Regions from separate parts of the Methylobacterium sp. C33D genome, predicted to be linked through region 1. Evidence: riboswitches for the same ligand, from Rfam matches in the RefSeq annotation. Region 1 holds a riboswitch; the other holds the start of a gene.
What was found. A riboswitch is a leader RNA that binds a small molecule or an ion and turns the genes downstream of it on or off. The one in region 1 is predicted to bind cobalamin.

Region 1 (14,590 bases):
GGACAGCCTCGCTCCACTCCTCCGGCTCCATGTCGCCGCGCCCGACGTAGAGGAGGGCGAGCAGCTCGGCCCGGGAATCGTCGTCGAGCCCGGCGATCAGGCCCCGGACCTCGGATTCCGTGGCGTCGTCGGTGCCGGAGACCAGGACGTCGGTGGCGCCGTCGTCGATCGGGTTCGAGCCCGAATCCGGGTCGGTGTCGCCCTCCTTCACCTCGATGGCGCGCAGCCGCGTGACGATGTCGGTGACGGTTTCGACGGCGATGTCCATGCGCTGATCTCCGGGCGCTGAAAGGGTCGGGCCAGCGGGGCCCTCAAGCCGCGACAACGGGCGAGCGGGCCCCGGGTTCGCCCCGTCCCCACCGAAGGCGGGTTGCGTGGTCCGCGCCACTTTCCGGCTCAGCGAGCGTGAGTTAGAGGCTGCGAGACTTTTCCGACATCCGGGTCGACATCGGCGATAGACGTGATTTCTGCAAAGACTGCCACGACATCGCCTGCCGATACCGTCATTCCCCCTGCACGCGACGCCGCGTCCCGGCGCTCGGCCCGGCGCCGCGCGGCCATCGCGGCGCTCTGGGCCCTGGCCGGATCCGCGCTCGTCGGGACGCGCTCCGCCGAGGCCCGGCCCGCGGGCTACGAGGGCAGCGCGCCGAGCTGCTTCCTGACCGGGGGCGGCGCGCTCGAGATCTGCCGCGAGGGCTCGGAGGCCGAGGGCGTCCTGATCGCGCCGGCGCCCTGCGCCTTCGTGCGCGGCGTGCAGATCCTGCGGCTCGCCCGCTCCGAGGCGCCCGGCCCACTCCAGGCCGTGTTCCAGGGCCAGACCCCGGTGGCGTCCCGCCGGGACGAGCCCTGCCCGGAGCGGCGCGCCACGGACAGCCGCGACGGCGGCGCCCTGCGCACCGGCCGCACCGTCGAGGCCCTGGTCACGACGCTGCCGCCCTCGGCCGACCGGTTCTGGGTCGACCTGCCGGAGGAGCGCGCGCGGACGCGCGGCTGGTCCGAGCCGACGCCGTCCGCGGAGGGCATCGGCCCGCGCGACCCCATCGCCGTGACGGGCCGAACCTGGGCCGGCGAGGCCTACAGCTACGTCTTCCTGCTCGGGCAGGAGCGCGTGGGCGTCACCGGCGGCGACGCGGCCGAGCCCGAGCGCCGCGGCCGGCGTCGGCGCCGGCAGGCGGAGCAGGACGCGCCCGCGACGGGTCCGGCCGACGTCCGGCGCCGCGTGCAGATCGAGGCGCGCACCCTCGACTTCCAGACCTTCGAGATCCGGACCCGCACCGCCGACGGCTACGGGCTGGCCTGGACGCCGTTCGAGGCCGGCGCGGGCCGCGGCCGGCGCAGCGATCCGCCCGTCCCGGCCGCGGTGATCGACGAGGCGGGCAAGCCGGTCACGTCGGCCTGCACGGCGCCGGCCTTCGAGACCCACGGACTGGCCGGCTCGATCAGCGTCGTCGAACGCACCTATCACTACATCTACACCGACGTGCTGCCCGAGGATTGCGGCCTCGCCCCCGAGAAGCGCCGCACCGGGCTGTTCCTCCGCACCGCGCAGGACCTGTCGGGGCCGAAGGTCTGGTCGACGGCGCGCAAGATCGCCGGACCGCTCCCGCCCGGAACCCTGGTGCGGGTGGCCCGGGCCAAGGGCATGCAGCGCTGGGCGGTCTCCTACACGTGCCAGCGGCCGGCCAATGCCCCCGGCGGCCCGGTGGCGGATATCTGCCTGCAGTACACGGCCGACCTTAACCTCGACGGGATCGGCGCCCTCAAGCTCTACGCCGATCCGGTGGAGGCGGGCCGCTCCGCCGCCTATCTGGGGCTGCGCTCGGGGGGCGACGGCAGCGGCCGGTACGACCGGAGCGCGCATTTCTGGATGACCGACGCCGAGGGCAACCTCGACACGCCGGCGATCTACCCGAACAAGGCGGGCTTCCTGACCTGGCTCGACCGGCTGGCCCCGACCGCCTCCGGGCGCGACACGTCGAGCCTCTACGGGCGACCCGTCTACTGGGCGACGTGGACGGTGCGCCAGATCGGCGCGCAATAAGTCGCGGGAGGCGCTATATGGGCGGCCGACAAGCCGCTCGAGGCGTGCCTGACGGACCCGATGGAAACCCATATCGACCTGTGGTTCGCCGCGAGCATCGTGGCGATCTCGTTGCTGCTCTCGGCCTTCTTCGCGGGCGCGGAGACCGCCTTCACGGCCGCCTCGCGGGCCCGGATGCACGCCCTCGAGCAGGCGGGCGACCCGCGCGCCGCGATCGTCAATCGCATCCTGGCGATCCGCGAGCGCTTCATCGGCGCGATGCTGATCGGCTACAACATCGTGGCGATCGGCGCCTCGGCCTTCACCACCAGCGTGCTCACCGCGCTGTTCGGCAAGAGCGGCGTGATCTACGCGACCGTTGGCATGTCGGTGCTGGTCATCGTCTTTGCCGAGGTGCTGCCGAAGACGCTGGCGATCTCGAAGCCCGACAAGGCGGCGCTGCTCACCGCACGGCCCGTGGCCTTCGCGGTGGCGCTCATGGGCCCGCTGGCACTCGCCATCGAGCAGGTGGTGCGGGTGATGCTGAAGCCGTTCGGCGTCACCATCGGCGAGCACCAGTCGATCCTCACCGCCGCCGAGGAGTTGCGCGGGCAGGTGGCGCTGATGCACCGCGAGGGAGGCGTCGCCAAGGCCGAGCGCGACATGCTGGGCGGCCTGCTCGACCTCTCGGACCTGTCGGTCTCCGACGTGATGGTCCACCGCACCAAGATGCGGGCGATCGACGCCGACCAGCCCTCCGAGGACATCGTCCGCGCGGTGCTGTCCTCGCCTTACACCCGCATGCCGCTGTGGCGCGGCACGCCCGAGAACATCGTCGGCGTGCTCCACGCCAAGGACCTGCTGCGGGCGCTCGACGCCGCCGGAGGCGACGCCTCCGGGCTCAAGGTCGAGGCGCTGGCGCTCGAGACGTGGTTCGTGCCGGGCACGACGTCGCTGCGCGCCCAGCTCAAGGCCTTCCTGACCAAGAAGACCCACTTCGCCCTGGTGGTCGACGAGTACGGCGAGGTGATGGGGCTCGTGACGCTGGAGGACATCCTCGAGGAGATCGTCGGCGAGATCGCCGACGAGCACGACGTCACGGTCTCGGGCGTGCGGCCGCAGGGGGACGGGTCGGTGAACGTGGACGGCGGCGTGCCGATCCGCGACCTGAACCGGGCCATGGACTGGAACCTGCCCGACGAGGAGGCGACCACCATCGCCGGCCTCGTCATCCACGAGGCCCGGACCATCCCGGACCAGGGGACGGCCTTCAACTTCCACGGCTTCCGCTTCCAGGTGCTGCGGAAGGCCAAGAACCGCATCACCACGCTGCGCATCACGCCGCTGACCGCGGCGGGGATCCAGGCCGCCGCGCTGCCGGACGCGCAGCGCGACGCGGTGTGACGGCGGCGGGCGACCGGCGCGGGCGGGGTCTGCCCCCGCCCGCGCCGCGCGCGGAGGTCCTCAGCCCGGCATCGCCTCCAGCCCCTCGGCGCGGATCCAGTCGCGGGTCCGGTCCAGCGCCCGGCCGAGCCGGTCGAACAGGGCGTCGATCTCGTCCGGCGCGATGATCAGCGGCGGGCAGACGGCGACGCGGTCCCCGGCGAGCGCCCGCACGATCAGCCCCTCGCCCTGCGCGAAGGCGACGCAGCGGGCGGCCACGCCCTTCTTCGGGTCGTACTGACGCTTGGTGGTCTTGTCGGCGACGATCTCCAGGCCGCCGATCAGCCCGAGCCCGCCGGCCTCGCCCACGATGTCGTGCCCGGCCAGGGCCGCCAGCCGGCGCTGGAACTGCGGCGCCTTCTCGGCCGCCCCCTCGATCACCCGGTCGCGGCGGTAGATCTCGATCGCCTTCAGCGCCACCGCGGCGGCCACCGGGTGCCCGGAATAGGTGGTGCCGTGGCCGAACGTGCCGATCTTCTCGCTCTGGCCGATCAGCGCCTCATAGAGCGGCGCGTCGATGCTCACGCCGCCGAGCGGCATGTAGGCCGAGGTCAGGGCCTTGGCGAAGGAGATCGAATCGGGCCGGGCGCCCACCGCCTCGCTGCCGAACCACGTGCCGAGCCGGCCGAAGCCGCAGATCACCTCGTCGGCGATGAAGCGGACGTCGTACTCCGCCAGCACCGCCTGGATGGCGGCGAAGTACCCCCGCGGCGGCACGATCGCGCCGCCCGCGCCCATCACCGGCTCGGCGATGAAGGCCGCCACCGTGTCCGGGCCCTCGCGCAGGATCGTCTCCTCCAGCTCGGCGGCGAGGCGCGCCGAGTAGGCCTCCTCGCTCTCGCCCGGCTCGGCACCCCGGTAGTGGTGCGCGGGCGAGACGTGGAGGAAGCCCGGCAGCGGCAGGTCCCAGTCGGCGTGGTTCGCGGCGAGCCCGGTCATCGACGCGCTCGCCACCGTGACGCCGTGATAGCCCTTCTGGCGGGCGATGATCTTCTTCTTCTTCGGCCGGCCGAGGGCGTTGTTGTAATACCAGGTCAGCTTGACCTGCGTGTCATTGGCCTCCGACCCGGAAGAGGTGAAGAAGATCTTCGAGGTCGGGACCGGCATCAGCTCCTTGAGCGTCTCGGCGAGCTCGATGCCCGGATCGTGGCTGCGCCCGGAGAACAGGTGCGTGAACGGCAGGCGCGCCATCTGCGCCCGGGCCGCCTCCACGAGTTCCGCGTTCGAGTAGCCCAGCGCCGTGCACCACAGGCCTGACATGCCCTCGATGTAGGAGCGTCCCTCGGTGTCGTAGACGTGCACACCCTCGCCGCGCTCCAGGACGAGCGGACCGGTCTGCCGGTGCGTCGACAGGTTGGTGTAGGGATGGAGGAGGGTTTCGACGTCGCGGGTCGCGAGGTTCGACAGCATGGTTCGCAAGGTCCTCGTGCGCGGGTGACCGCCGCCACACTACCGACCCGATGCCCCGGCAGGTAGCCCGGAGGATCCGCGTCCGGCCGTTGCCGGGCGCATGCCGTCAGCACCGCTCCCAGCACCGACCCTCGCCGCGCCCCACAGATGCTCGATCCGGAAGCCTACGTCGCACAACCCGCCCCCGGCCGCGCCTGCGGCGCCTGCACGCTGTGCTGCAAGGTCTACGACGTGCCCGCGGTCGAGAGCGTCGCGGGCCAGTGGTGCCGCCACACGAAGGCGGGCCAGGGCTGCGCCATCCACGCCACCCGCCCGGACCATTGCCGGGCCTTCCACTGCCTCTGGATGACGGAGAGCTGGCTCGGCCCGGAATGGAAGCCGGACCGCGCCAAGATGGTCCTGAGCCTCGACCCGCTCACCCGCAACATGAACGTGCAGGTCGATCCCGGACAGGCGAACGCGTGGCGGCGCGAGCCCTATTACGGGCAGCTCAGGCGCTGGGCCGTGGCCTCGGTGCCCCTGCGGCGGCACGTGCTGGTCCACGTCAACAAGAGCACCACCGTCATCCTGCCCGATCGCGACGTCAGCCTCGGGATCGTCGGCGCCGACGAGCGCATCGTCACCACCGACCGGATGACGCCCCAGGGCCCGAGCTTCGACGTCCGGAAGGTGCCGGCCTGAGCCGGGCGTGCGGCGGGATCTCGCAGACCGGCGCCCGCTCAGCGCTCGGTGCCGGAATGCCTGCGCATGACCGGGGATTCGACCACCAGGAACGTCATCTGGAACAGGATCAGCCCCGTCCGGTCCGTCACCTCGATCCGCCAGTCCTCGCCGAGGGCGATGCGCTGGGCGTCCTGCTTCAGGATGTCGCCGGCGCGCCGGACGGCTTCGAGCCGGGCGGATTGCCAGTCCGGCAGTTCCGTTCCCGCGGCGTCCAGGATCGTGGATCCGTCGTGGATGTTGAAGTGATAGCGCGGCATCCACACGTCCCGGTCGGGTCCAGGCGGGGGATGCAGGTACCCCTCACTCGCGGCCGTGCCGAGTCTCGTCGCCGCGATTGACGGACCCACTACGCCACCCGCGCTGGCTCGGCCATATACGGGGTTAGTGTCGGGGCCGGGATCCCGGCCCCGCGTCGCGAGTCGAGGCGATGTCGCGACGCGCGAGCCTTGCGGATCCGGCCGGTTTGCCCGAGGGATCGGCCATGACGACCGTACACGATTTCCGCGTCTCCGCGGCCGACGGAACGCCGTACCCGCTCGCGCAGCATCGCGGTCAGGTGTTGCTCATCGTGAACACGGCCTCCCGCTGCGGCTTCACACCGCAATACGAGGGGCTCGAGGCGCTCTGGCGCCGCCACCGGGACGCGGGGCTGACGGTCCTGGGCTTCCCCTGCAACCAGTTCGGCGCGCAGGAGCCGGGCGACGCCGCCGAGATCGCGAGCTTCTGCGCGCTGCGCTACGACGTGAGCTTCCCGGTGCTCGCCAAGATCGCGGTGAACGGGTCGGGCGCCGACCCGCTCTACGCCCATCTCACCCGGGCCCGCGCGGGGCTGTTCGGCACGCGGGCTGTGAAGTGGAACTTCACCAAGTTCCTGGTGGGTCGCGACGGCCGGGTCATCGCCCGGTTCGCGCCCGGGACGAAGCCCGCGGCCCTGGAGGCGAAGATCCAGGCGGCGCTGACCGAGCCCGCCTGAGCCGCGCCCACGTCAGACCGCGCCGAGATCCGCGGCTTCGGCGGAGACCGCGCGGCGCGCGTCGATCCGTTCGCGCACGCGCAGCACCGTCCGCAGGGGCGCGATCGGGAACGGGCGCACCGACTCGCGCAGGATCCCCGCCAGGAACCGGATCTCGGCAATCTTGCGCAAGGTCAGATCGGACGCGCCGCCGCTCTGAGCTCGGCGCTCGAGGTCCGAGAGGGCGTCGAACAGGGCGTATCGACCGTCCAGATCCCGGGAAGACTGCTTCGGCGCGATCAGATGAGCCAGCTCGCCTTCAAAACTGCATCGGACAGGCTGATCAGCACGCATCGTCGACTCGAACACAATGTGCGTCGACCCTAAAACAATGTTCGCGCTTTGTCAGCCGCCGGCGCCGCGCGGGCGCCGCGAATGCGGGATTGTTGCGCAATTGCATCTGCGCGACCGCCCCGCACCGCGGGCCAAGCCTCAGACGCCGGCCCCCACGAAGGCGGCGGCCGCATCGAACTCCGTCCGGCGCGCCTCGAGGCGGGCCTCAGCCTCGGCGTCGCGCCCCCAGACGGCGGCCTGATAGGTCTCGTCCACGTGGGCCGCGGCCCAGGCCTCGGCCGGTGTCAGCCGGCCCTCGAGAACTGCCAGGGCGATCAGCAGGGAGCCGGTCAGCGTGGTCAGGGTGTGCAGGCCCGCCAGCCGGAACGGGTCGGTCACCGCGTTCACGGCCGCGGAGAGCGCCCGGATCGTGTCGGGCGGCTGCGCGACGTGCATGACGCCCTCGCTCAGGATCACCCGCGCACCGAACGCGTCCCGTGCCCAGGCGAGGATCGGATCCCAGGCCTCCGCCTGGGCCGCCACGAGGCGCTCCGGGTCCCCGGCGCGGTAGGCCACGAGATCGGTCCCCGCGTAGGCGCAGAGATCCGCCGCGACCTCGGCGAGGCGGGGCGTGACGCCGTCGATCGCCGTGTTGGCCAGCCGGGTCAGGGGCATCCGCGCGGGGTCGATCGATGTGTCCTGGGCCTGCCACTCCGCCGCGACGCGCTCGGCCAGGGTCCGGCTGGGGAGGCGCAGCGGGTTGCGGGCCGGCGTGTTGGCCGGACGTCCGTCCAGGGTCAGCCGGAATCCGTCGGCATCCTCGGAGAAGCCGGCTTCCTTGTAGAAGCGGTGGGGCAGGGCCGGCTTGGCGTGGCCGCGGGCCGCCCGGACCGGATCCGGCCTGTCACCGTCGCTCGGCTGCCCGAGCCAGTCTGTCGTCTGATCGCTCATGGAGGCGAGATAGGCGCTTCCGGCCCCGCGCGCGAGCCTCCCGCCATCAGGCGCCCGTCGCGAGCCCCTCCAGGAGCAGCGCCTCCAGCGCGGCGGCGCTCGGGACGACCGTCACGGCCCCGGCCCCGTAGAGCGCGTCCGGCGGGTGGTAGCCCCAGGCGACCCCGACGGCCGTCGCGCCGGCCGCCACGCCCATGGCAATGTCGAAGGTCGTGTCGCCGACCATCAGGGTGGCCTCGGGCTCGCAGCCGGCCTCGCGGATCGCCTGCTGCAGCATGGTCGGATCCGGCTTCGACGGCGCGTCGTCGGCGCTCTGGGTGGTGGCGAACCAGCCTGCCCAGCCGTAATGCGCGATGAGCCTGTCGACGCCGCGCCGCGACTTGCCGGTGGCGAGGCCGATCAGCACGTCGGAGCGCCCGTGCAGGCGGGTCAGCAGGTCGGCCATGCCGGGGAACAGGGGCTCCTCGTGGGCGGGGTCGAGCCGCAGGCGGTTGTAGGCCTGCTTGTAGCTCTCCGAGAGTTCCGCGACCGGGCCGCCCTCGCCGACCAGGCGCCGGAAGGCCTGCGGCAGCGACAGACCCACGACAGACAGGGCCTCCCGTCGCCCCGGCGCCGGCAGGCCGTTCTCCGCGAAGGCCACCTCCTGGGCCGCCACGATCAGGTGCTGGCTGTCGACGAGGGTGCCGTCGACGTCGAAGACGACGAGCCTCATCGCGACCCACGCGCCGCGAGTCGCGCCGAGAGCCGCTCCGAGCGCGCGGGTGGAGAGAGCCGGGTCGCCGTCACGGCTTCCGGCCCGGCTGGGCCGGCGCGGCCGCGGCGGGCTGGCCGCCGGGGACCCGGGTCCGCTCGTAGCCGAGCCGGCAGCGGATCAGGAAGCGCCGGCGCTTGCCGCCGCGCAGTCCGCGCTGATGCGAGGCGCGGTTGCAGGCCGCGTAGGAGCGCCGGCGGCGCTCCGCGCGGGCACTGTTGGCCGTGCGCGGGGCGGCCTGCGCGGGCGCCGCGCCCGGCGTGGGCGCAGCGCTCGGGGCGGGCGCCGGGGCCGGATGTGGGGCCGCGGTCTCGGGCGGGTGGGTGCCGTTGGCCGTCGGCGCCGCCCTGGTCGTCTCGCCCGGGGCGGCATGCGCGATCGGCCCGGTGAGGCACAGGGCGGCGAGGCAGGCCAGCATCGCGAGCTTCATGTGTCAGGGTCTCGAACCGCCGGGAACAGGCCCCGCGGCGGATCGGCGGGGCGCGGGGCAGCATATGAGGCGGCGCGGCCGGTTGCCAAGGCATGCGCCAAACGGGACGCTCGGACCGCGCCCGACTTTCACCGGGGATGCCGCGACGCTGACGGGCGCTCGCGTGACGGCTATCCGGGGGACGGGAAGGGTGATCCGGCGATGAACCTCGTGCTGCTGCCCGGCTTCATGACCGATGACGACCTCTGGTCGGACATCGGTGAACGCCTCGCCGAAGTCGGTCCGATCACCTGCGGCGACCTCGCCCGGGACGCGGCCATCGCCGACATGGCGCGCCGCGTCGCCGCGGAGGCGCCGGCGCGCTTCGGGCTCGTCGGCTTCTCCATGGGCGGCTACGTCGCCCGCGCGGTCGCCCGGCTCGTGCCGGACCGGGTGGCCGCTCTGGTCCTCGTCGCCACCTCGTCGCGCGCCGACACGCCCGCCCAGGCGCGCCGGAAGGCCGCCGCGGTCGCCCATATCCGCCAGCAGGGCTACCGGGGCCTCAGCCGGTCGGCGATCCTCCAGTCGGTGCACCCGGACCGGGCCGGTGACGGCGCCCTCCTGAGCCGGATCCGGCAGATGGGCGACCGGCTCGGCGGAGAGGTCTTCCTGCGCCAGGCCGGGCAGGCGCGCGAATCCGATGGCGACCGCCTCGGCGCGATCGGCTGCCCGACCCTGGTCGTGGCGGCGGCCCAGGATGCCCTGAGGAGCCTCGACGAGGCACGGGAACTCCGCGACGGCATCCCGGGCGCGACCCTGACGGTGATCGACGGGTCGGGCCACATGCTACCGCTCGAAGCCCCGGGCGCCCTGGCGGACGCGATCGTGCCCTGGCTGCGGGCTCAGGCCTCCGGGGCCTCGACGATCGGGTCGTAGCGGGCGGCGTCGAAGCCCAGGAGGTTCCAGCTCTGGGCCATGTGGGGCGGGAGCGGCGCGCTCACGTCGACCGGCTTGCCGGTGCGCGGATGGGGGATGACGATCCGCCGGGCGAGCAGGTGGAGGCGGTTCTGGATGCCGCCCGGCAGCTCCCAGTTCTCCACCGAGAAGTATTTCGGGTCGCCCACGATCGGGTGGCCGATATGGGCCGCGTGGGCGCGCAGCTGATGGGTGCGGCCGGTGACCGGCTTGAACGACAGCCAGGACAGCTTCTGGGCGGCCTGATCGACCATGGCGTAGTAGGTGAGCGCGTGGCTCGCGCCCTCGTCGCCGTGCTTGGCGACCCGCATCCGCGCGTCGGCGTCGGTGGGCTCCTCCTTGGCGAGGTAGGTCGAGACCCGCCCCTGCCGGACCCGCGGCACGCCCGCGGTGAGCGCCCAGTAGATCTTCCGCGCCGCCCGGGACCGGAAGCTCTTGGCCAGCGTCGCGGCGGCGAGCCGGGTCTTGGCGATGATCAGGCACCCGGCCGTGTCCTTGTCCAGGCGGTGGACGAGGCGCGGCTTCTGGCCGTCCGGACCCGTGAGGGCGGCGAGCAGGCCGTCCACGTGCCGGACCGTCCCCGAACCGCCCTGGACGGCGAGGCCGAAGGGCTTGTTGAGGATCATCATGTCGGCATCCTCGTAGAGGATCAGCGACCGGATGAAGGCGGCGTCGTCCTGCTCGCGGGCGGGGCTGCGCGGCCGCTCGGTGGGCTGGTCGAGGCGCAGCGGCGGGACGCGCACGCTCATGCCCGGCTCCAGCCGGTCGTTCGGCTTGGCGCGCTTGCCGTCGACCCGCAACTCGCCCTTGCGGACGATGGTCTGTACCCGGGTGAAGGGCAGGAGCGGGAAGCGGGCGGTTAGGAAGCGGTCGATCCGCATCCCGGCCTCGTCCGGCTCGACCGTCAGGGTCTGCACGCCGGAGGCGAGGGTCGCGGAGGCGGCGGCGCGCTGCTCGCGCCGGGTCGGACCGGGCGCGGGGGCAAGATCGGGGGAGGGGGCCGCCGAGCGCCGGGCCGGGGGCCGGCTGCCGGGCTTGGCAGTCGCGGCGTCGCGCGGTGCGGCGGCGTCGCGCCGCGGCTTCGGGGGCCGGGCCTGCGCCGGGGCCGCGGCGGCCTGAGCGCCCCAGGGATCGCGGGTGCCGGCATCCTCGCCGCGGTTGCGGGCGGCGCGCTCGGCGGCGTCGCGGGCGCTGGTCCGCGGACCCGTGCGGGCACGGCCGTCGGCCTGGGCCTTGCCGCCCTTGAACTTGCTGGCGCTGAACTTGCCGGCCTGAGGCTTGCGCCCCGTCGGCCCGCCGCTTCTGGGAGGTCGTGTCGTCATGCTTCCGCCGGCACCCGTCTCCGCGTCGGACGGAGCGTCCGGGCGCATGGGCCGCGGCGTCGCGGACGTCCGGACCGATGGGATTGCCCGGCTGTAGCATCGCCCGCGCCGAGCGGCAAAGGCGGTGGACCGCCCCGGCCCGTCAGGCCTCCGCGTCCCACGCGTCGCGGAGCCGGGCCTTCAGGCCGGCGGGGAAGAGATCCGGACCGCCCGGCACGTCGAGCCCGTCCAGATCGCACCACCGCGCCACGCAGGCTGTGCCGGAATCCTCGTGGAAGACGAAGCGCTCCGGCCCGTCGAACCGCCCCGGCGGCAGGGCGACGGGGAACAGGAACAGCACCTCGTGCCCGACCTGCCCCTCGTGCGTGAAGATGTTCTCCATGACGCGCGGATCGCCGAGCACCGACACGGTGACGCCGAGCTCCTCCCGGAACTCCCGGATCAGGGCGTCCTCGACCCGCTCGCCGAACGCGACGCTGCCGCCGAGGGGCCGGACGCCCTTCAGCCGCCCGTCATCCGCGCGGACCTCCGCCGCGAGAAGGCTGTTGCCGCGCCGGGGCAGGCCCAGCGCCTTCACGCGAATCTCCCGAGGGGGCCGCCAGACCGTCATCCCGCACCGACTAGGCCGCCATCGGCGCGGCCGCAACGGACCGGCGCGGCGCGCGCCGATCCACGGCAACAACCGGACACACGGTTGACGCCCGGTCACGCGACGGCCAAGCTGCGCGCGACGGTTCCCCTCGGGGATCAAAAGGGAACGCGGTGAGGGGTTCGCCCCGAAGCCGCGGCTGCCCCCGCAACTGTAAGCGGCGAGCCCTTCACCACCACGTCACTGGGTCACCCCGGGAAGACGGTGCGAGGGCGGCGACCCGCGAGCCAGGAGACCTGCCGTCAGCCGTGGTCACACGCGAAACGCGCCGGGCGGGGTGTCCTGGCGGGTGTCGAGGCGCCGCCAGTCCCGAGGGGAGGCGGCGGCCGAGGCCTCGTTCGCGGTGACGTGCCACAGCAAGCGCGCCCGCGACGCCGTTCCCCATGCCCGTCTCCACCGCCCCGAGCCCCTCGAGCCCTGTCCCGGGACGCCGTCGCGCGCCCGCACCGGCTGGGCCCTCCGGACGGCCGACACGTTGTAATGTTATTACAATGCGCCTACGGTGCGGGGGCCGGCGCGCGCCGCGCACGGACCGCTTCTCCCATGTCATTGCCGACCTATCGCTCCCGCCTCGGCGGGGGGGCCCCGCTCTGCGGCGTTCTCCTCGCGCTCCTGACCGGTCCGACCGCCGCCCAGGAGGCGGTCACCCTCGATGAACTGTCGGTAGCGGGCGCGGGCGGCGACCCGGGCCGCCTGCCGCCGAACGGCCTCAACCTGCGCACGCCCGACCGCACCGCGAGCCGCCTCGGCCTGACGCCGCTGGAGACCCCGGCCAGCCTCGACATCGTGTCGGGCGAGACCGCGCGGCTGCGCGGTCAGGACACGATCGCCGAGGCCGTGACCCAGGACGCGACCGGCATCACCACCATCGCGGCGCCCGGCAACGGCAACGGCGCGTTCACGTCCCGCGGCTTCGCCGGGCCGAACTCGATCCAGCAGCTCTACGACGGCACGCGCTTCTACGTCGGCGCCAACACCGTGACCTTCCCGTTCGACACGTGGAACGTCGAGCGGATCGAGGTGCTGCGCGGGCCGTCCTCGGTGCTCTACGGCGACGGCGCCATCGGCGGCGTGATCAACGTGGTGCCCAAGAAGCCGGTCTTCGTGCCGGTCACTGCCGCCCGCGCGGTGATCGGCACCGACGGGGTCGCGCGGCTCGCCCTCGATTCCGGCGGCCCGCTGGGTCAGGCGGAGTACGGCGACACCTTCGCGTACCGCCTCAACGTCAGCGGCAACCGCGCCGACGGCTGGATGCGGCCGGAGGGCGATTTCCGCAACCTCGCCGTCTCCGCCGCGCTGCTGTTCCGGCCGAGCGCCGACCTCGCCTTCACCCTGAGCCACGATCTCGGCTACCAGGAGCCCGCCCGCTACTGGGGCACCCCGCTGGTCGAGGGACGGGTCCCGGATCTCATCCGGTTCAACAACTACAACGTTCGCGACGCGAAGATCACCTGGGCCGACAACTGGACCCAGCTCAAGACCGAGTGGTCCCCCTCGGCCGACATCACGATCCGCAACACCGCCTACCGGCTGACCAGCCGGCGCCACTGGCTCGACGTCGAGCAGTACAGCTACAACCGCGGCACCGGGCTCGTGGACCGTGGCGACTACCTGGAGATCTACCACAGCCAGGAGCAGGTCGGAGACCGTCTCGACGCCACCTTCCGGGGCGACCTGTTCGGCCTGCGAAACCAGTTCGTGGCCGGGTTCGACGTGAATCACATCGATTTCCGTCACACCAACAACTTCTACTTCGACCAGACCACGAGCGTCCCGCTCACCGGCTACGATCCGGGCTTCTTCCCGCAGAACGGCCGGGCGCGGCCGGCCTACGCCACGCAGACGAGCCAGGCCTCGGTCTTCGCCGAGGATCGGCTGATCCTGTCGGACACGCTCTCGTTCCTCACCGGCGTGCGCCTCGACGTGCCGACGCTGAATCGGGAGGACCTGCAGACGGGATCGCGGTTCGAGAAGACCTACCGGGCGCTCGGCTACCGGTTCGGCCTCGTCTACAACCCGACCCCGGACAGCGCGCTCTACGCCCAGTACAGCTTCGCCACCGACCCGGTGAACAGCCTGATCACGCTGTCGCAGTCGCTGGCCGGCTTCAAGCTCGCGACCGGCGATCAGGTCGAGATCGGCGCCAAGGGGCTGGCCTTCGACGGCGCCCTGGAATGGACCGTCGCGGGCTACCGCATCGTCAAGGACAACCTGATCTCGGCGATCCCGGGCCAGCCGACGCTGTCCACGCAGGTGGGGAGCCAGTCCTCGCAGGGCTTCGAGCTGGCGCTCGGCTGGCGCTTCGCGCCGGGCTGGCGGCTCGACGGCAATCTGGCCCTCCTGCACGCGCAGTACGACCGGTTCGACCAGACGGTGAACGGCGCCACGGTCTCGTATGCCGGCAACCAGCCGATCGACGTGCCCGAGCGCGTGGCCAACCTCTGGCTGACCTGGGACGTCACCCGCGACTGGACCGCGCGGGTCGGGCTGCAGAACGTAGGCCAAGTCTACAGCGACTTCGGCAACACGGCGCGGCGGCCGGCCTACAACCTCGTGAACGCGGTCCTGGACCATCAGGTGACGGCGGACTCGCGCCTGTCCGTGCGGGTCTACAACCTCTTCGACAAGGTCTACGCGATCTCGGGCAACGCC
Region 2 (14,590 bases), on a different contig from region 1:
GCAGGCCGCGCCGCGTGAGGGCGCGCATCAGCGCGAGAGTGACGGTCGTCTTGCCGGAGCTGGAGCGCGGCGCCGCGACGAGGAGGCCGGGGGCGCTCACGATCGCGACCCCACCGTGCCGCCGGGCCGGTAGCGCCGGTCGTAGTCGGGCGCGTAGAGCGCGCTCTCGCGGAAATCCGCGGCGCCGAGCGCCGGCCCGACCAGGATCAGGGCGGTGCGCTCCAGGCCGGCCTCCGCGACGAGCCCGGGCAGCGCGGCGAGGTCGCCCACGAGCGCCCGCTCGTCCGGCCAGGAGGCGCGGAACACCGCCGCCGCCGGGCAGGACGGGCCGTAGAAGGGGATCAGCTCCGCGGTGACGGCCTCGACCACGTGGATCGACAGGTGGATCGCCAGGGTCGCGCCGGTGGCCGCGTAGGCCGCCAGCGTCTCCCGTTCGGGCATGGCGCTCGCCCGCCCGGAGGTGCGGGTGAGGACCACGCTCTGCGCCACGCCCGGCACCGTCAGCTCCCGGCGCAGCAGCGCGGCCGCCGCCGCGAAGGCGGGGACACCCGGCGTCACCGTGTAGGGAATGGCCAGCGCGTCGAGCCGGCGCATCTGCTCGGCCAGGGCGCTCCAGATCGACAGGTCGCCGGAATGCAGGCGCGCGACGTCCTGGCCGGCCGCGTGCGCCGTCCGGATCTCAGCCAGGATGGCGTCGAGGTCGAGGGGCGCCGTGTCGATGATCCGGGCGCCGGGCGGGCACCAGCCCAGGATCTCGGGTGCGACGAGCGACCCGGCGTAGAGGCAGACGGGGCAGGCCGCGATGCGGTCGCGCCCGCGCACCGTGATCAGGTCGGCCGCGCCGGGGCCGGCGCCGATGAAGTGGACGGTCATGATTCCCGTGTCGTGTCGTATCGGACGGCCAGGGCGCAAGTGGCCCCGCCGCTCGCGATCCGGGGCAGGGCGAGGCGGCTCCGGGGGCCCGCGCCGGCGAGGGCCGCCGCCTCGGCCAGCGAGCCGACGCCGCGCAGGCGCTCGATCCGCACCGAGCGTGTGACGATCTCGGCGTCGCGCGCCTCCAACCCGGCGGCGGTGACGGGATGCGGCGCCAGGCCGAAGCGGTCCGCCGCCGCGCGGATCGCCGGGTCCGCGGCCCGGTCTGCCGCCGTGGCTACGGCCACCAGGCTCGACCGCGCGGCGCCGACCAGGGCGAGCGCGCGCTCGATCAGCCCCGCGATCTCCTCCGCCTCGGTGCTCCGGCGAAAGCCGATGCCGGCGACCAGCGCTCCGGTCACGGCTTGGTCAAGGCCCACTGGGTCACCGTCATGGCGGGGCGCCAGCCGTGCATCCCCCCGACCGGGCTCGCCCGCTCCACGCCGTAGCGGCGCAGGCTCCCGCCGTGCGCCGCGAAGGCCGCGAGCAGCGCGGCCTCGCCCTCCAGGGTCACGGCGTTGGCGACGCAGCGACCGCCGCTCGGCAGCGCCGACAGCGCCGTCGGCAGGACCCCCGGCTCCGAGACGCCGCCGCCGATGAACACCGCGTCCGGCGCCGGCAGGCCGGCGAGCGCGCCCGGCGCCGTGCCGGCGACGACGGCGAGGTCCGGGGCGCCGAGCGCGACGGCGTTGCGGCGGATCCGCTCGGCGCGGTCCGGCCTCCCCTCGATCGCCGTGGCGCGCAGGCTCGCGTGGCGCAGCATCCACTCGATCGCGATCGAGCCGGCGCCCGCACCGACATCCCAGAGATGCTGTCCCGGATGCGGGCGCAGCGCCGACAAGGTCAGGGCCCGGATCTCGGCCTTGGTCAGCTGCCCGTCATTCTCGAACAGGTCGTCGTCGAGGCCCGGCGCGAGGGGCAGGGCGCGGCCGGCGCCCGCCACCGCGAGCGCCACCGTGTTCAGCGGATCGAAGTCGGCGCCGTCGAACGCGTCGGCGCGGAGGGTGCGGACGCGCTCGCGCGGCCCGCCCATCGCCTCGAGCACGGTCAGCGTCGACGCGCCGAAGCACCGGTCGCGCAGCAGGGCGGCGAGAGCGCCGGGCGTCGTGCCGTCCCACGACAGGACGAGCAGCCGCGCCCCCGGCTGGAGATGCGGGACGATCCGGGTCAGCGCGCGACCGTGGAGCGTCACCAGCGCGCACTCGGCGAGCGGCCAGCCGAGCCGGGCGCAGGCGAGGCTGAAGGCCGAGGGCTGCGGGAAGGCACGGATCTCGTCCGCCGGCACCAGCCGCGCGATCTCGGCGCCGATGCCGTAGTGGAACGGGTCGCCCGTGGCGAGGATGCAGGTCGGCCGGCCGCGCCGCGCGAGGATCTCCGGATAGGCCTCGTGGATCGGGCTCGGCCAGGGCCGCGCCTCCCCGTCGAGGGGCCCCGCGAGGGCGAGGTGGCGCCGGCCGCCGTAGACCACGCGGGCGGCGTCGAGCGCGGCGGCGGCGGACGGCGTCAGCCCGGCCCGGCCATCCTCGCCGATCCCGACGATCGACAGCCACGGGGCGCTCGACAGCGAGTCAGCGCTCATGGACAAGGCGCCCATGAACACGCCGCCCCCGACCACCGGCACGATGCGGATCCTGATCCTCGGCGGGACCGGCGAGGCGAGCGCCCTGGTCCGATCGCTCGCGGGGCAGGCGGATCGCGCCGTGACCCTCTCGCTGGCGGGCCGGACGGCGGCGCCGAAGCCCGAGCCTGTCCCGACCCGGATCGGCGGGTTCGGCGGCGCCGAGGGGCTCGCCCGCTACCTGGAAGCCGAGGCGATCACCCGCCTGATCGACGCGACCCACCCGTTCGCCGCGCGGATGTCGGCCAACGCCGCGCGCGCGGCGGACCTGACGGGCGTGCCGCTCCTCGCGATCCGCAGGCCGGCCTGGGGCCGGGAGCCCGGCGACGCCTGGGTCGAGGTCGACCGGATGGAGCAGGCGGTCACAGCCCTCGGCCCGGAGCCCCGGCGCGTGTTCCTGACCATCGGCCGGCAGGAGGCCGGGGCCTTCGCGGCGGCGCCGCAGCACAGCTATCTCGCGCGGACGGTCGAGCCGCTGGGCGGGATCCTGCCGGTGCCGAATCTGACCGCCGTGGAGGCCCGCGGGCCTTTCGACGCCGCGTCCGAGACGGCCCTGATGCGGGCGAACCGGATCGAGATCGTGGTCAGCAAGAACGCCGGCGGCGCGGCGACCTACGGCAAGATCGCGGCGGCGCGCGGCCTCGGCATCCCGGTCGTGATGGTGCGGCGGCCGGGCAAGCCCGACGTGCCGAGCGTCGCGGACGCCGCGGGCGCGCGCCGCTGGCTGGACGCGGGCGATCACGCCGGTCCCTCGACCTTGCGGGCGGTGTAGACGAAGGGCGGCCGGCCCGCGCGCGGGATCAGCCGCGTCGTCGAGGCGCCCAGGATCACCATCGTGGCCATGTCGGCCGGCACCGCGGGCGCCTCGGCGAGGGTCGCGACGCGGATCGCCTCGTCCGGCCGGCTGACGGCGCGGGCGAACATCACGGGCGTCTCGGGCGCGCGGATCCCGGCCGCGATCTCCAGTGCCGCCCCGAGCTGCCAGGGCCGGGCGGACGAGATCGGGTTGTAGAGCGCCACCACGAAATCGGCGCGCAGCACCGCCTCCAGCCGCGCGGTCACGACCGGCCAGGGCTTCAGGTTGTCGGAGAGCGAGAGCGCGCAGAAATCGCCGCCGAGCGGTGCCCCGATCCGGGCCGCGGCGGCGAGCATCGCGGTGATGCCCGGCTCGACCGAGATGGCGAGGTCGCGCCAGCCGGGCTCGCCGTACTCGACCGCCTCGAACACCGCCGCCGCCATGGCGAAGACGCCGGGATCGCCGCCGGACACGACCGCGACCCGGCGGCCGGAGGCGGCGAGCTGCAGCGCGTGGCGCGCCCGGTCGACCTCCACCCGGTTGTCGCTCGCGTGCCGGACAAGGCCGGGACGCTCGGGCACGCGGGCCACGTAGGGGACGTAGCCGACGACGTCCTCCGCCGCGTCGAGCGCCCGGCGGGCGGATTCGGTCAGCAGGGCCTCGTCGCCCGGCCCGAGGCCGACGACGGTCAGGCTCCCGCTCACGGCCGGCGGCCCTCTCCGGGCAGAAGCACCATCGAGAAGTAGGGCGCGTCGTCGTCGGCCTTGTCGGCCAGCATCACGACGCGCTCGCCCGCCATCGTGCCGCGCTCCACGTAGACCGCGCGCGCGAGCAGCCCGGCGGCCGAGAGGGCGGCCCGCACCTTCGGCAGGTGCCGCCCGAGTTTCATCACCACGGCCGCGTCCGTGCCGCGCAGGCGCTCGGTCAGCGCGCCGAGCGACAGGGTCGCCGGCAGGACGGTGAGGACGTCGTCGCCCCAGGTGATCGGCGTGCCGGCCCGGGTCCAGCAGCCCGACATGCCGGTGACGCCCGGTATCACCTCCACGGGGAAGCGGTCCTTCAGGCGCCGCCACAGGTGCATGAACGAGCCGTAGAAGAAGGGATCGCCCTCCGACAGGATCGCGACGTCCCGCCCGGCGCCGAGGTGATCGGCGAGCTGCCCGGCCGCGTCGTCGTAGAAGCCGGCCAGCGCCGCGACGTAGTCGGGGTGCTCGGGATGGATCTCGGTCGTGTACGGATAGGCGAGGGCCATCTCGCGGGACGGGTCGCGCAGGATCGCGTCCGCGATGGTGCGCGCGTTGCCCCGCCGGCCGCGCTTGCAGAAATGCACGAGCACGGGCGCGCGCGTCAGGATGCGCTGCGCCTTGACGGTCAGCAGCTCCGGATCGCCCGGACCCATGCCAACGCCGTAGAGCGTGCCGGTCACCGCGGCCGCGGGGATTTCCTCGGTCGGGCCGTCGAGGCGCTCGAAACCGTCCATCACTCGACCTCGCTGGCGAGCGCGTTGACCGCCGCGGCCGTCATGGCGCTGCCGCCGCGCCGCCCGTGCACGACCACGAACGGCACGCGGCCGTCCCGCGCCAGGGCCTCCTTCGACTCCGCCGCGCCGACGAAGCCGACCGGGATGCCGATCACCGCGGCGGGCGGCGCCACGCCGGCATCGAGGAGTTCCAGGAGCCGGAACAGCGCGGTCGGGGCGTTGCCCACCGCCACGACGCTGCCCGGAAGGTGCTCCCGCCACAGCTCCATGGCGGCCGCGGACCGGGTCGTGCCGAGACTCTTGGCGAGATCCGGCACGCGCGGGTCGCCCAGGGTGCAGATCACCCTGTTGTCGGCCGGCAGGCGGGCCCGGGTGACGCCGTCGGCGACCATGCGGACGTCGCACAGGATCGGCGCGCCGGCCTTCAAGGCCGCGACGCCGGCCTCGGCGAAACCGGGCGCCATCTCCACGTCGGCCGGCAGGTCGGTCATGCCGCAGGCATGGATCATGCGCACGACGACGCGCTCGGCGGCGCCCGACCAGCGTCCGAGATCGGACTCGGCGCGGATCATCGCGAAGGAGCGCGCGTAGATCGCGCCGCCGTCGCGGATGTAGTCGTAGCGGGACGGGGACTCGTGGGCCGCGGCCGGCTCCGATCCTGTCTGGCGCAGGGCGTTCTGGCTCGCGCTCATGCCGGTCTCCTGGTCCTCCCGCATTCTGAAGAGGCTGTCTCCGGCGCGAAGGCGGCGGAGAGCCCGTCGATCTCGGCCCTTCCTAGCCGCTCCAGCACGGCCTCGATAGGGAGATCCATCGCCGGCTCATCGCCGGGCGCGCCCCCGATCACCACGCCGTACAGCCCGCTCCGGCCGACGAGGGTCAGGTCGGCGGGGCCCGGCCGCGCGCAGCCCTTGGCGCAGCCCGAGACATGCGCGGCGCGGCCCGACGCCGCGAGGGCAGCGAACGCGTCCGCGAGGCGTGCCGCGTCCGCGAGCGTCGGGGTCGATCCCGAGGCGCAGCCCGGCGCCCCCGTGCAGGCTGCGATCGCGCGGCGCGGATCGTCGGGGACGACGATGAACTCCGCCGCGAGCGCCGCCGTCACGGCCGGATCCGAGTTCGCGGTCGGCACCAGCATCACGAAGCCGCGCGTGGGGGAGAGGCGGATCTCGTTCGCGCCGAGGGCCGCCGCCGCGGCAGCGATCCGGTCGAGGGCGTCGGCGGTGCAGCGTCCGAAGGGCGCGTCGACGGCGACGCTCCGAAGGTCGCGCGCGCCCGCCGGACGCGCCGGCCCGCGTTCCCGAGCGACGGCCCGGTGCGCCTGTACCGGTTCGACGGGGGACTTTCCTGACGGAGGCGCCTCGGTGAGCGCGGTCAGCTCGTCGTCCGAGAGGTCGCGCATCCGGCGTCTGCCGGTTCGCGCGAAGGCGCCGAGCAGAGCTGCCACAAGGCCGGGCGCCGCGTCCTCCTCGCAGGTCAGGAGCGTCCGCGGGGTCTCACCCTGCCCGACCGCGATCGCGACGCGGCCCGGCGCCTCGGCGGCGACGCAGAGATCCGCCTCCGGCACCGCCCGGCCGGGGCGACCCTCGACGACGACCAGGGTCTTGGCCGGCAGCCCCGGGATCGCGAGCCCCGCGGTCTCGATCGCACCGGCGAGGGCCGGAACGTCGATCGTCTCGTCCGGGTCGTGGCCGGCCAGGGGGCTCGTGAGCGTCAGGCGCTGGGGGCCGCCGTCGGCACGCACGTCGCCGAGGCCCCGGCCGGCGAGCCAAGCGGCCAGCGGCGCGCGCGTCGCCTCGGAGACGCCGCGGATCTGGAGATTGGCCCGGGCGGTGAGATCGAGGTGTCCGTTCCCGAAAAGCCGCGCGCCCTCCGCCACGGCGCGGGCCTGATCGAGGGTCAGGATCCCGAGCGGCGGATGGACGCGCGCGAGCAGCCCGTCGCCCGTCGGCATGGGCCGCGCCAGACCCGGGCACCAGCCCCGGCGGGCCGGCGCCTCCGGCAGGACGCGCCGTTGCCGAGCCGCGCTCACTCGGCGGCCTCGCGCAGCAGGGCGTCGGCCGGGAGGGCGTTGCGCCGGCTGTGCCAGAGGCCGCGGTCCCGCGCCTCGTCGAAGCGTTCCAGGATCGCCCGGGCCGCGGCGGGATTGGCGGCGCGCAGGCGCTCGAACACCTCGGCGTCGGCGATCCAGGCCGCGTAGAGGGCCTCGAAGCCGGCATCGGTCACCGCGTCGCTCGCCGCCGCCAGGACGAAGACCGCGTCGAGCCCCTGGGCGAGTTCCTGCGCGCCCCGGTAGCCGTGGCGCAGCTGTGCCGCGATCCAGCGGGGATCGGCGAGGCGCCCGCGGATCAGGCGCGCGGAATCCTCCCGGGCCGTCCGCGCCTTCGGCCGTTCCGGAACCGACACGTCGAGGCTGTAGAGGGCGGGGCTCGCCCCCTCCAGGGCCGCGGCCGCCGCGAAACCACCCATCGCGTCGACGGCGGCGTCGCCGTCGAACAGGTCGCGCTCGGCCACGTCGAAGGCGTGGAAATAGGCGTCGGCCGCAGCGACGCGGGCGGCGAAATCGGCGTCGGGCCCCTCGCGGTCGCCGTAGGCGTGCCCGCTCGCGGCCAGGTAGGCGCGGCCGAGGTCGTCGCGGCCGTCCCAGGCGCCGTCGAGGGCCGTGGCGGCGGCGCCGGCCCCGTAGCGGCCGGGCGCGGCCCCGTAGACGCGCACCGACGCGTCGCCCCGCCGCCGCGCCGCCGCGAGGGGATTCTCGTCGTCGGCCTCGTCCCGGTCGGCCACGGCGCGGGCGGCGCGGTCGAGCAGCGCCAGCGTGTCGGGAAAAGTGTCGCGGAACGCGCCGGAGACGCGGACGGTGACGTCGATCCGCGGCCGGTCCAGCATCGCGAGGGGCAGGATCTCGAAGCCGGTGACGCGGGTGCTGGCATGGTCCCAGATTGGCCGCACGCCCATGAGGGCGAGGGCGTGGGCCACGTCCTCCCCGCCGGTACGCAGGGTCGGCGAAGCCCAGAGATCCATGACGATCCGGGCCGGATAGGCCCCCTCGTCCTGGAGGTAGCGGGTCACCACCGCGGCGGCGGCCCTCTCGCCGAGGAGCGCGGCGGCGCGGCTCGGGATGGCCCGCGGGTCGAGGGTCGCGAGGTTGCGCCCGGTCGGGAGCACGTCGGCCCGCCCGCGGGACGGCGAGCCGGAGGGACCGGGCCGGACGAACCGCCCGTCGAGGGCCGCGAGCAGGCCGGCACGCTCGGAATCGGCGCTCGCCGCGACGGGCTCCGCGGCCCCGTCCGGCGCGCGGGCGAAGACGTGCAGGCCGTCCCGGAAGACGGTCTCGCCGAGATCGCAGAGATGCGCGTCGAGCCGCGTCAGCGCCTCGTCCATCGGCGTGTCCGGGCCGATCCCGGCACTGTCCAGCAGTCCGGCCGCCGCGGCCTCCTCCAGGATGGCGCGGGCGATGAGGTCGGCGCGGCGGGGGTCGAGCACGCTGGCGGCGGCATACTCCTCCACCAGCTCGCGGAGGCGGGCCGCCTCGGGCGTCGGCGCGTGGACGGCGGTGTCGGGCGTCAGGTGCCCGAGCGCGACCCCGCCGAGGCGGCGCTTGAGCGGCGCGGCCTCGCCCGGGTCGTCGACGATGAACGGGTAGATCACCGGCAGGCCGCCGACGCAGAGTGCCGGGAAGCAGGCGGGCGACAGCGCCACGGCCTTGCCCGGCAGCCACTCCGCGGTGCCGTGCGTGCCGAGCTGCACCAGGGCGTCGAAATGCTGCCGCAGGCCCAGATGGAAGGCGAGGTAGGCGTGCGTCGGGGCGCGGTCGAGGTCGTGGTAGCCGGCCTTGCGATCGGAGTCGCGGCCGCGGTCGGGCTGGAGGAAGACCGCGAGGCCGCCGTCCCGGACCACCCGGAACCGGAAGGCGCCGTCGATGCAGGCCGGGTCCGCCGCGGCCTCGCCCCAGCTGGCGGTGACGGCGGCGCGGACATCCTCGGGGAGCGTGCGCCACCACGCCGCGTAGTCCGCGAGCGTCACCCGGAACGCGGCCGGGCGCTCCGTGAGCGCCGCCATCAGCGCCCCGGGCTCCGGAAGCGCGCCCGCCGCGTAGCCCGCGGCCGCGAGGTCGGCGGCGATCGCGCGGGCGCTCGCGGGCGTGTCGAGGCCGACAGCGAAGCCGGCCCGGCCGCCGCGGGCGGGATAGTCGGACAGGACCAGGGCGACGCGCCGCGCCGCCCGGGGCAGGGCGGCCAGCCGCAGCCATCCCGCGGCCCGGTCGGCCAGCGCGGCGATGCCGGCCTCGTAGGGCGCGGCGCGCCGCTCGGCGAAGCCGGCGATCTCGGCGCTCTCCTCCTTGAACGCGATTGGGAAGCCCGAGAGCCGGCCGTCGAATTCCGGCAGCGCGACCTGCATGGCGAGGTCGGCCGCGCCGAGGCCGCGGGCGGAGGCCTCCCAGGCCGCGCGCGGCGACCCCACCGTGAAGGCCTGGAGCACCGGGCAATCGGCGCCGTCGAGGACGAAGCCGGTGTCGTCCTCGCGGGCCGAGAAGGCGGTGGCGGCGATCACGAGGTCGGGCCTGCGCGCCCGCACGGCCGCGGCGACCGCGGCGGCGGCCCGCGGCTCCTTCAGGCTCGACACGGCCATCGGCAGCACGCCGATCCCGCGGGCCCGGAGCGCGGCGGCGAGGGCGACGAACGGGGCGGTGTCGCCGCCGAGCACGGCGGAGCGGTAGATCAGCAGGAGCGCGACCGGAACCGCGGTCCCGCCCGCACCGGCGAGCGGGACCGCGGTTCCGGCCGCCGCGAGGGCCGTCTCGAGGGGCAGAACCCCGCAGCCGGGGCACCAGGGAAACCCGCGCGGGAGCGGCTGCGGCGGCTCGATCGGGCCGTCGGCACCCAGGCGAATCGCCAGGCTCCGCAGCATCCGCCGCAGGTTGTCGGGCCCGCCGGCGCGGAAATAGGCGTCGAGCTGACCGGCGAGGTCGGGATCGGTGGAGAAGGACGCGAGGCGCGGGTCCGGCCGGTCGTCGCCCGGCAGCACCGCGAGGACGACGCCGTGCGTCCGCGCGGCCTCGGCGCAGCGCTCGATCCCGTAGCGCCAGTAATCGAGCCCGCCCAGGCAGCGGATCACCACGACCTTGGCGCGGGCCACGACGCGCTCGACGTAGAGGTCGACCGAGAGCGGATGCCGCAGCTTGGCGAGCTTCGCGAGCCGCAGGCTCGGCAGGCCGGGCTCCGCGGCGTGGGACTGCCCCACCGCCGCGAGGTCGCTGTCGGTGAACGACAGCACCACGAGGTCGCCGGGCTCCTGCCCGAGATCCACGGCCGCCTCGCCCTCGTCGAGGGAGACGGCATCGATGCGCACGAGGTGCACCGCGGCGGCCCCTAGAGCGAGTCCGGGCGGGCGTGCGCGACCGGCCTCATCCCGCGAGGGCCGCCGCGACGGCGTCCTTGTCGAAGCCCTTGAGGCCGATCACCACCAGCGTCCCGTCGCGGGCTTCCCCGGCCCGCCAGGGGCGGTCGAAATGATGGGTCACGCGCCGGCCGACACCCTGTACCACGAGGCGCATCGGCTTGCCCTCGACCTCGGCGAAGCCCTTGATGCGCAGGACGCCGGCGGCCTCGGCCGCCGCCTCGACCCGGGCCGCGAGATCTCCCGCGGTCACCGCCGGGCGCACCGGCAGCGCCACGGTCTCGAAATCGTCGTGGTCGTGGTCCTCGCCCTCGCCGTGATGCGAGGGGCGGGCGTCGAGATCGTCCTCGGCGGCCGCGCCGAGGCCGAGCAGCACCCGCGGGTCGATGGCGCCGTTCTCGGTCTCGACCACCTTCACGGCGCGGGGGAGGTGCCCCTCCACCTCGGCGCGGACCCGCGCCCGGGTCGCGGCGTCGATCAGGTCGGCCTTGTTGACGACCACGAGATCGGCGCAGAGGAGCTGGTCCTCGAACACCTCTTCCAGGGGGTTGTCGTGGTCGACCGACTGGTCGGCGGCCCGCTGGGCCGCCAGGGCCTCCGGATCCTCCGCGAAGGCGCCCGAGGCCACCGCCGGGCCGTCGACCACCGCGACCACGCCGTCGACGGTCACCCGCGAGCGGATCGCCGGCCACTGGAACGCCTGGACCAGCGGCTTCGGCAGGGCGAGGCCGGAGGTCTCGATCAGGATGTGCTCCGGCGGCTCGGCGCGGCCGAGCAGGGTCTCCAGCGCCGGCACGAAATCGTCCGCGACCGTGCAGCAGATGCAGCCGTTCGGCAGCTCGACGATGGCGTCCTCGGTGCAGCCCTCGACGCCGCAGGCGGCCAGGAAGGATTTGTCGAAGCCGATGTCGCCGAACTCGTTCACCAGGATGGCGAGGCGGCGCCCCTTGGCGTTCTCGACCACGTGGCGGACGAGGGTGGTCTTGCCGGCCCCGAGGAAGCCGGTGACGATGGTGCAGGGGATTTTGTTCACGAGGGTCATTCCGCGGGCTCCAGGGTGCCGGCGGGGACCGGGCGGAGTTCTGGGAAAGGGGGGATGCGGGCGATCACGCCCTTGCGGAACGCCTCCGGACGCTCGCGCCAGGGCACGATGCCGTCCGGGGTCGCCGCGTAGGCTGCGAGACCGCCGAGGATGATCTCGGCCGAGGCGGCCGGATCCATGTCGCCGTAGACGTAGGTCCAGCGGTCGGCCGCGGCGACCGCCACGGTGCAGGGCCGCTTGCAGACCGACAGGCACTCCACCGCCTCGACCCGCAGGTCCGGCGTACCGTCGCTCCGCGACCGGAGCGCCTCCAGCAGGCGGGCCCCGGCACGGGGGCCGTCCGGGTCGTCGTCCGGGCGCCGACAGGTGGTGCAGACGTAGAGAACGGTCTCAGGCACGGGCCGCTCCCCGATCCGCTCCGCGGGCGAAGGCCTGCCACGCCCAGCCGAGCCCCAGCCCGATCAGGATCCAGAACACGAAGCTGATCGCGAGCGACCGCGCGGCGAACTGGGCGGCGAGCGCGGCCGGAAGCTCCGACGCGGCCTCGGGTGCCTGCGGGGCACCCACGACGTGCGGGGCGATGATCAGGACGAGCCCGCCGAGGATCGTGATCAGCGCGCGGCGGATCGTGATCAGGTAGAGCCCCATCCCGGTCGCCGCGGCGGTCATCACCCACCACGCCTGGCGCGTCGCGAGTGGGGCCGCCGCGCTGCCGGGCAGTTCCGGCGGCAGGCCGAGGCCTGGCGCGAGGGCGACGCTGGCGAAACCCGCCACCGCGAAGGCGAGGCCGACCTGCGGCGTGGGTTCACGGCCGCAGGCGAGCATCACCGCGCCGAGCAGCAGCGCGTAACCGACGCCGCCCACGAGGGTTGCGAGCCCGGTGAAGGCCATCCGCGGCAGGCCGGGCGCGGGCTGCCATTCCGGTGCGGCGTCGGGCGCGGCGTGGTCGTGCCCGGCATGGGCCAGCACGATCGGGAGTGCCCTGACCGGGAGCGCATTGGCAGCCCGGTTCGGCGCCTCCTGCTGCTCGTAGCGCTCGGCCGCGACGATCAGCGGCGAGGTCAGCGTCAGTTCGAGACCCGTCACGACGGCAGCCGCGAAGAAGCCGGCGGCGAGGGCCGCCGACAGGAGCCGGATGATCATCCCTGGTCCGGGGAGGTCAGTGGCAGGGGAAGTTCTGGGTATGCCGGAAATCGTGCGCCGCGTTGTGGAGCGCGATCGCCGGCGAGAAACCCGCCATGAACAGCAAGCCGAGGCCCAGCACGGCCGCGAGCGCGACGGCGATGGGGCGCTCCGACGCGCGGGTGTCGGCGGCGACGGGGGCGAGGGTTTGCGTCGTCATCAGAAGCGTCTCCAGCCGCCCCACCGGCGGCATTGCGGGATCCTGTCGCGACGGCAGGTCTCCTGGCTTGCGGCTCGACGCGCCCACCGCCTTCCCGGATCGCTCCGGTGGCGCATGGCGGGCGCTCGCCGCTCACAGTTGCGGGGGCAGCCGCGGAATCGGGGCCTCAAACCCCTCACCGCATTCCCTTTTCACCCCGTCTCCGGGGCACCGTCGCCCGGCCGTTGTAGACGCATGGCCGCCGGGACACAACGGAGCGGCGCCGGATCGCGGCCGATTCCCGCGCCCGGGGCGGACTTGACGGCCGCGCCCCGGAGCGGGCACCGCCGCATCCGATACCCGCCCGGCCCCGGCGCGGGCGCTGAATTCCCGGAGACCCGATGGCGCCGACAGACGATCCGAGACCGGTCCTCGTCGATCTCGCGGCCGGCCGTGACCCGCGGATCGTATCGGACGCGGGTACGAGGTGGCTCGAGATCGACCTCGGCGGCCGGTTCCCGATCCACTCCGTCGCCCTGCGGCCGGGGGAGGGGGCGGCTCCCCCGGAACCCGGCGACGTCGCGGTCACGGTCTCGCAGGATGGCGTGACGTGGACCGAGCCGGACCTCGCCGGCTGGACCGCGACCCCGGACGCCCTCGTCGCCGCGATCGTCCCGGACGAGCGGGCCTGGGCGCTGGCGGTCCGGGTCGCCGCGCCCGAGCCGGCCCGGATCGCCGGCATCGGCGTAAGGGCCGAAGAGGCCGCGGTCGACCTGATCACCCTGCGGGCGATGCTCGGCCTCGACGTGACGCTCCTGAACGAGAAGCCCGGCGCCAACGTCTACGTCACCTACGCGCTCCAGTCGGCGCCCGAACGCGCCAGCCACGCCCTGGTCGGCCTGTCGCTGTTCGAGAACGGCGCCTTCGGCAACTGCCTCGTCCAGTACATCATCGCCGTGTCGATCGCGAAGGCGCTCAACCTGAAATACATAAAGGTGCCCAAGGTCGACCGCAGCAAGGTGATCTTCCTGACCGAGCGGCTGACCTGCGACGGCATCACCTTCATCCCGCCGGACGAGCCGCTGCCGGCGGACGGCTACTTCCTGTCGGGCCTGTATTTCGACCCGACGCAGTTCGAGCGCGTGACCGCGCTGCGGGGGCCGACGGATTCGCGCGCGATCGTGCAGAGCGTGATCCGGCCGCTGTTCAACGGCCTGCCGACGACCTTCCCGGCGAAGCCCGACGACCAGCTCCTGATCCACATCCGATCGGGCGACATCTTCAGCACCTGGGTCGATCCGCACTACCCGCAGCCGCCCCTCGCGTTCTACCGGATGGTCATCGACCGGCTCCTGGCCGAGGACCGGATCCGCTCGGTCAAGCTCGTCTTCGAGAACAGGCTGAACCCGGTCATCGCCGAGGTTGAGGCGTACGCGGAACGGCGCGGTCTGCCGGTCGAGACCCAGAGCGAGTCGCTGATCTCCGACGTCGCGGCGCTGGTGAACGGCCGCTACCTCGTCTTCGGGCTGGGGACCTTCGGGCCGGGAATCTGCCACCTCTCGGACCACGTCGAGCAGGTCTTCTACTTCGCGTCGAACTGGCCGCAGGGCTTCCAGTCGATCCCGACCATCGGGAAGGTGGTCGAGGTCCGCGATCTCGAGGGCCGCTACATGAAGGTCGGCGAGTGGCAGAACACCGACGCGCAGCGCCGGACGATGGTGGCGTACCCGGCCGAGGCCCTCGCCTTCGACGACGCGTGACCGGCGCGGCAGGTCGGAAGCGCTACGGCACCGTCCGGAGACGCTCGGCGGGCGCTCCGGCCGGACGGGTCGAGCCGGCGTCGCGCACCTTCAGGGCGTCCGTGTACATCCGTTCCACGTCCGTCCGGAAGGCGGCGCGCGAATCCGGACGCGTGTAGAACATGTGCCCGCCCGGATAGACCGCGAGACTCAGGCGGCCGGCGGCGTAGGCCGGGACCTGCGCCAGCAGGAGCTTCGAGGCGAAGTAGGGCGTCACCAGGTCGGTGAACC

Region 2: it holds a riboswitch for cobalamin, as region 1 does, so the genes downstream of both, ACLBXO_RS02955 (CbtB domain-containing protein) here and ACLBXO_RS10920 (TonB-dependent receptor) in region 1, are expected to answer to the same signal.

What each region holds. Positions count from the first base shown of each region.
Region 1 covers NZ_JBKFAV010000011.1:98,268-112,857, reverse strand. Annotated here, with positions in the region: gene ACLBXO_RS10990 (DUF3775 domain-containing protein) at 1-268, opposite strand, end outside; gene ACLBXO_RS10985 (hypothetical protein) at 461-2,041, shown strand; gene ACLBXO_RS10980 (HlyC/CorC family transporter) at 2,102-3,424, shown strand; gene ACLBXO_RS10975 (aminotransferase) at 3,485-4,873, opposite strand; gene ACLBXO_RS10970 (hypothetical protein) at 5,021-5,554, shown strand; gene ACLBXO_RS10965 (DUF6894 family protein) at 5,593-5,853, opposite strand; gene ACLBXO_RS10960 (glutathione peroxidase) at 6,078-6,569, shown strand; gene ACLBXO_RS10955 (hypothetical protein) at 6,582-6,917, opposite strand; gene ACLBXO_RS10950 (ATP12 family chaperone protein) at 7,041-7,832, opposite strand; gene ACLBXO_RS10945 (HAD-IA family hydrolase) at 7,879-8,544, opposite strand; gene ACLBXO_RS10940 (hypothetical protein) at 8,615-9,013, opposite strand; gene ACLBXO_RS10935 (alpha/beta fold hydrolase) at 9,215-9,928, shown strand; gene ACLBXO_RS10930 (RluA family pseudouridine synthase) at 9,895-11,289, opposite strand; gene ACLBXO_RS10925 (NUDIX hydrolase) at 11,432-11,866, opposite strand; cobalamin riboswitch at 12,004-12,196, shown strand; gene ACLBXO_RS10920 (TonB-dependent receptor) at 12,482-14,590, shown strand, end outside.
Region 2 covers NZ_JBKFAV010000003.1:98,781-113,370, reverse strand. Annotated here, with positions in the region: gene ACLBXO_RS03020 (cobyrinate a,c-diamide synthase) at 1-103, opposite strand, end outside; gene cobM (precorrin-4 C(11)-methyltransferase) at 97-873, opposite strand; gene ACLBXO_RS03010 (cobalamin biosynthesis protein) at 870-1,292, opposite strand; gene cbiE (precorrin-6y C5,15-methyltransferase (decarboxylating) subunit CbiE) at 1,271-2,491, opposite strand; gene ACLBXO_RS03000 (cobalt-precorrin-6A reductase) at 2,490-3,302, shown strand; gene cobJ (precorrin-3B C(17)-methyltransferase) at 3,269-4,030, opposite strand; gene ACLBXO_RS02990 (precorrin-2 C(20)-methyltransferase) at 4,027-4,806, opposite strand; gene ACLBXO_RS02985 (precorrin-8X methylmutase) at 4,806-5,498, opposite strand; gene cobG (precorrin-3B synthase) at 5,495-6,832, opposite strand; gene cobN (cobaltochelatase subunit CobN) at 6,829-10,158, opposite strand; gene cobW (cobalamin biosynthesis protein CobW) at 10,205-11,239, opposite strand; gene ACLBXO_RS02965 (DUF1636 family protein) at 11,236-11,637, opposite strand; gene ACLBXO_RS02960 (CbtA family protein) at 11,630-12,382, opposite strand; gene ACLBXO_RS02955 (CbtB domain-containing protein) at 12,399-12,581, opposite strand; cobalamin riboswitch at 12,617-12,811, opposite strand; gene ACLBXO_RS02950 (discoidin domain-containing protein) at 12,962-14,320, shown strand; gene ACLBXO_RS02945 (S10 family peptidase) at 14,343-14,590, opposite strand, start outside.